Regions from separate parts of the Butyricicoccus sp. genome, predicted to be linked through region 2. Evidence: riboswitches for the same ligand, from Rfam matches in the RefSeq annotation. Region 2 holds a riboswitch; the other holds the start of a gene.
What was found. Region 2 has a riboswitch for cyclic di-GMP ahead of ACWVX6_RS10390 (S-layer homology domain-containing protein). Riboswitches for the same ligand answer to the same signal wherever they lie in the genome.

Region 1 (3,104 bases), on a different contig from region 2:
GTAAATGATGTTGTGGATATGAGTAATTCCACCCACGGTTATGTTACCGTAAACTACTCCTCGAGTGCAAGGCTCAAGGTTGGTATTCAGTACAACGACGGCAAGACCGTATTCCATGATTGCCCGAGCGGCAAGGATGCTTCCTTCTCTCTCGATAAGGGCAACGGCAAGTACACCGTAACGCTGTACCGCAACGTTTCCGGTACGTCCTATCAGCAGGTCGAGTCCAAGTCCATGAACGTAACCGTTAAGGACAGCTACGCTCCGTATCTGGTTTCCACTTCCGAGGTTCAGTTCTCCAAGGGTGATACGGTATCCGCTAAGGCTGCTGAGCTCTGCAGGAACGCCAAGACCGACGAGGCTAAGGTTATCGCCATCTACAACTACATGGCAAGCCGCTATACTTATGATAACAAGCTGGCAAATGAGATCACCAGCGGCAAGATTACCAAGTACATCCCGGATACCGCCGCTACCCTGAAGGGCACCACCGGTATTTGCTACGATTTTTCCTCGCTGTTTGCAGCAATGTGCCGCAGCCAGGGCATCCCGTGTGCACTGACCAAGGGTTACGCCGGCTCCAGCTACCACGCTTGGAACAAGGTAAACCTGAATGGCAAGTGGTATCAGATTGACCTGACCTATGCGGTTACCCGCAGCGTGAAGAACGCCAAAACCCTGCATGACTGCGTATCTCCGCTGACCTACACCAACACCAGCGATGCGCTTGCAGTAGCTGCGGCTTAACACTTTTTCATTTTATTTTGTATGCAAATGGTCCTGATGGGATACGTTTATGCCCAATCAGCGGCGATTTCTTGCATAAAAAACGATTCCGGATTGAAACTCTTCTTTGCTTTTACAGTATTTGCTTGTTGTTCGCGGGCATTTATGGTATACTGAAGAAGAGGATCCGGAGGATTTCTGTCCGGCTCGGGCAAAGGGCTGTGTATGCAGTCCGGCGTATCTGCCGACAGAAAAGATCGTAAAATTCTGTGCATGACTTCCGTAAAGGGGTACAGATACAGACAAAGGCACAGCCGGTGAAAACCGGTGTCGCAAAGCTAAATGGGCCTAAACGGAAGACTTTCTTCCGCATGGCAGCCGGCTGCCAAAGGTGCTTTATACCCCCTTGCAGAGCTATGCGCGCTGTAAAGGGGGTATTTTATTTGGAGGTTGAAACTGCATTGCATTCTGAGATTATCGCAAACCCACAAACACATGATCTGTGCGGCTCGTTGAGGAGCAAGTTGTACAGACAAAGGCACCATCGGTGAAAGCCGGTCTCGCAAAGCCAGGGGCCTAAACGGAGGTTTTTTTCTCTCCGCATGGCAGCCGGTTGCCAGAAATACATTTGCAATCCCTCTCGATCAGCATGCACGCTGACCAAGGAGGTATTCCTATGTTAAAAAAGAATATGCGTAAACGTCTGCTCGCAGGAGCACTTGCGACTATCATGGCGCTGACCATGTGCCCGACCTGGGCGCTGGCCGACGATGAAGGCATCACTACCCTTCCGGCACCGGAAGACCAGATGCCGGTTGTCGACAGTACTCCCGCAGAAGACACCATTCAAACTCCCGATGCTGGGACCCAAGGACAGCCTGAGGCTCAGGATCCTGCACAGGCACCGTCCGGCGGTACGGACATCGAGGAGACTGGCAATAATAGCAATTCCAATGAAAATGATTCTCAGAATAATGATGCAGTAAGCAATTCTCCGACGGATACAATTAGCGTGCAGGAGGTTCAAATCGACCGCGCATGGAATTGGCAGCAGGAAGCCAAGTACTTCGTGCTTCTGCCGAACCGTGATAAGCCGACGAGCGGCGAAAGCCAGGGCCAAGAAAGCTACCTGCCGAATGACACCTCGGACGGCGGCGTTACCGACCGCGACAATTTCAAAGGCTACAAAGGCTATCTGACCGCGAAGGGCAAGAAGATTGCTGATAAGAATTACAGCATCTACGATGCCACGAACGGTTATACCAAGATTGATGGCGTTGAAAGCGAATATCTGGATCCTCCGGAAAACCTCGGTTTCTTCACCAAGGCCAACTGGTCGGAAGATGGCAAAACCTACATCAAGGATTCCAATCCCTCTGATCCGTTCTCGGTACTGGGCGAAAACTTTAATGTGAATAATATTAGAGTTGTATGGTACACCATTAAGTATCAGGTAGACGGCTATCATGTCGACGGCTATGTAGCCGGTGTTCCGGTTAAGGTTACTTATCATTCTAACTATGGTACTATCCCCGGCACGACCGACGATTCCCGCGAAGTTGCTGCAATGAGCGGTGATACATATACCGTTCTTGATAACATGTTCACCGTCCCGACCGGATTCAGCTTCGGCGGCTGGTATGTTGACGGTAACAAGTATGAAGTTGGCTCTAAGCATCTTCTGATGACCGACCTGCATCTGTACGCAAAGTGGATTCCGAATCCGTATACTGTAACTTGGAAGATTTCTGAGGACGCAGAGGATTCTCTCGATACTCAGGCGGTAAACTACAATGGTTATCCGACTAAGGATCCGAAGGATCAGGCAAGCAAGGCTTCTGACACTCAGTATGATTACAGGTTCAAGGGTTGGAAACTAGCAGGCACTGCAGATACTGCACTGGTTAATCCGAAGGAACGCGCAGTGACTGCGGACGTAACCTACATTGCGGTATTCGAGCCGGTAACGCGCCAGTACACGGTAACTTGGAAGAACTCGGATGACGCTGTAGATCCTCTCGATACTCAGGCGGTAAACTACAATGGTTATCCGACTAAGGATCCGAAGGATCAGGCAAGCAAGGCTTCTGACGCGCAGTATACTTACGAGTTTGCAGGTTGGAAGCTGGTAGGCACTGAAGATACTGCACTGGTTAATCCGAAGGAACAAGCAGTTACTGCGGACGTAACCTACATTGCAGTTTTTAAGCCGATTGCCCGCCAGTACACCGTAACTTGGAAGAATGCTGATAACGCTGTAAATGCTCTCGATACTCAGACGGTTGCTTACAACAACAAGCCGACCAAGGACCCGAAGGATCAGGCAAGCAAGGCTTCTGACGCGCAGTATACTTACGAGTTTGCAGGTTGGAAGCTGG
Region 2 (3,104 bases):
GGATACCGCCGCTACCCTGAAGGGCACTACCGGTATCTGCTACGATTTTTCCTCGCTGTTTGCAGCAATGTGCCGCAGCCAGGGCATCCCGTGCGCACTGACTAAGGGCTATGTCGGCTCCAGTTACCATGCTTGGAACAAGGTAAACCTGAATGGCAAGTGGTATCAGATTGATCTGACCTACGCGGTTACCCGCAGCGTGAAGAACGCAAAAACCCTGCATGACTGTGTATCTCCGCTGACCTACACCAACACCAGCGATGCGCTTGCAGTAGCTGCGGCTTAACACTTTTTCATTTTATTTTGTATGCAAATGGTCCTGATTGGATATGTTTATGCCCGATCAGCGGCGATTTCTTGCATAAAAAGCGATTCCGGATTGAAACTCTTCTTCGTTTTTACAGTATTTGCTTGTTGTTCGCGGGCATTTATGGTATACTAAAGAAGAGGATCCGGAGGATTTCTGTCCTGCGCAGGCAAAGGGCTGTGTATGCAGTCCGGCGTGTCTGCCGACAGAAAAGATCGTAAAATTCTGTGCATGACTTCCGTAAAGGGGTACAGGTACAGACAAAGGCACAGCCGGTGAAAACCGGTGTCGCAAAGCTAAATGGGCCTAAACGGAAGACTTTCTTCCGCATGGCAGCCGGTTGCCAAAGGTACTTTGTTACCCCCTTGCAGAGCTATGCGCGCTGTAAAGGGGGTATTTTATTTGGAGACTGAACAACCATTCTGCGTTGCCAACAGCCATTTCAAAAAGAACCAACCATCTGTGCTACTCGATAAGGAGTAAGTTGTACAGACAAGGGCACCATCGGTGAAAGCCGGTCTCGCAAAGCCAAGGGCCTAAACGGAAGGTATTCCGCATGGCAGCCGGTTTCCTAATGCAGCTTCTTCATAGTAGTCTTTTACTATTGAAGGAGGGGTTTTCATGATGAAAACAGGAAAAAATAATCGATTCTTAGCCAGCATTCTGGCGGCATCCATGATGCTGACGATGTCTCCGTTCGCATTTGCAGCGGATGAAACGGAGCAGAAAGAAATGACAACGCAGGAGCAGGTTCAGTCTGCTGCTCAAAATGAAACAAACGCAAATCCCGCAGTGTCTCAGATGGACAGTCAGTCTTCTGAGGACACAAACCCCGAAGCGCCTAAGACGGAAGGCCAGTCTCCTAAGGACACAAATTCCGAGGACGGTCAGCCTTCTGAGGACGTAAAACCTGCAGGTGAGAACACCACTGCAGGAGGCAGCACATCCACATCGAAGACTCCGGCAGAATCGGAGAACCCGACAGAACCGGAAACTCCGGCAGAACCGGAAGCACCGAAAAACGCTGCAAAGATCGGCGATACCATGTATCCGACTGTTGCTGACGCGATGGCAGCGGCTAAGCCGGGCGACACCATTGAACTGCTGAAAGATATTACAGAGAGTGTCAAAGTTGAAGTAACTAAGAATTTTGACGGCGAATTAACCATCGATTTGAACCAATACAGTATTGATGGAAATTCTCAGAAGTGTATCTGGCGAACCGGTAGCTCAAATTGTTGGCCCTCAAAACTTATTGTGAAAAACGGCACTCTGAAAAATGCTGGTTCCGGCAGTGCAATTGAGTGGGAAGGAGACCTTGAAGTTGCAAAATGTCGGTTTGAAAAAAATCAGGGCGGAGCAATACAGTCTCGCAGTGGCAATACAACGATTGTAAATTCCACTTTTGAAGAAAACCACTCCGGAAAGGCTGCTGGAGCAGCAATTCAGCTGGCTAGAAATGTGAAATGCGCCATTACTGGCTCCGCTTTTTCGGGAAATGTCACAAATAATATGGGCGGAGCGGTGTATGTTGACCATGGAACGCTCGATATTACAGACTGCACCTTTGAGAAAAATTCCGCCGTCTATGGTGGTGCCATTGCTGTTCATGAGATAGAAGAACTGACGATTGGCAATAACACCAATTGTTTAGAAAATAACGCTTCCTACGGCGGTGCTATCTATGCAAATATTTCCACGAACATCAACATCGTGGCAAACAGCGCACTGTGCAACAACATCGCATCCGGCTACGGCGGCGGCATCTACGCGACTGCGTCCAATATCAACATCGCGGCAAACAGCGCAGTGTATAACAATACCGCAGCGACCGCAGGCGACGACCTGTTTTTCTTCAGCAACTCGACCTTTACGCTCCCGAATGCAAAGGACATGAGCGGCGACCGCATTCTGTCCTCCGACAATATGGAGATTACCGGTTGGTATCATGACGGTTGGTATAAATGGAATGCTGCGCAGGGCGTTCGTGAGCCGATCGGCCGCTGGACGGCGGAAACGGCTGACGGGTATATTGATGAGTATACCCCGGTTGAAAAGGACACGCAGTACATTACGCTCAAGGCAGCGCATCCGCTGATGTACACGCTGACGTATGATGTTACCGGTGACCTGCCGGAAGGCTATACCGCTCCGGCAAAGCAGACGCTGGTTAAGGGCAGCAGCTATACCGTTGCAGAGGTTCCGGCCAGCGTGTCCGGCTCGAAGGATGGCGTGAACGGTACATTCTCCTTCAACGGCTGGAAAAAGGATGACGGTACGGTTCTGACTGGCGAGCAGCAGCTGACCGCAGACCTTACGCTGCACGGCGTATGGACCTTTACGAAAAAATCCTCCGGCGGCGGTGGCGGCGGCAGCCGCAAGCCCACCGTTACCATTCCGGATAATGTACCGACCGGTCTGAACGGCGATGACCACTATGCTTACATCGTAGGCTATCCGGACAGCACCGTCCGTCCGCAGAACGGCATTACACGTGCTGAGGTAGCAACCATCTTCTTCCGTTTGCTCACCGATGAGACCCGCAATGCAAACTCCACCAAGTCCAACAGCTACTCCGACGTAGCAGCCGGCGCATGGTACAACCACGCTGTTTCTACGCTGAGCGCTATGGGCATCGTAAAGGGTGACAGCCACGGCAAGTTCAATCCGAATGCGCCGATCACCCGTGCGGAGTTCGCTGCGATCGCAGCTCGTTTTGACGACAAGGCCAACACGACCGCTGTTGACTTCAGCGACATTGCATCCCACTGGGCAAAGGACGAAATCAGCGCCGCTG

Region 1: another riboswitch for cyclic di-GMP. It lies ahead of ACWVX6_RS01915 (S-layer homology domain-containing protein); the one in region 2 lies ahead of ACWVX6_RS10390 (S-layer homology domain-containing protein).

Annotation. Positions count from the first base shown of each region.
Region 1 is NZ_CDRQNY010000003.1:65,277-68,380, reverse strand. It holds gene ACWVX6_RS01920 (transglutaminase-like domain-containing protein) at 1-747, shown strand, start outside; cyclic di-GMP riboswitch class I at 1,024-1,116, shown strand; cyclic di-GMP riboswitch class I at 1,254-1,347, shown strand; gene ACWVX6_RS01915 (S-layer homology domain-containing protein) at 1,403-3,104, shown strand, end outside.
Region 2 is NZ_CDRQNY010000042.1:329-3,432, forward strand. It holds partial or broken gene ACWVX6_RS10385 (transglutaminase-like domain-containing protein) at 1-286, shown strand, start outside; cyclic di-GMP riboswitch class I at 563-655, shown strand; cyclic di-GMP riboswitch class I at 795-882, shown strand; gene ACWVX6_RS10390 (S-layer homology domain-containing protein) at 929-3,104, shown strand, end outside.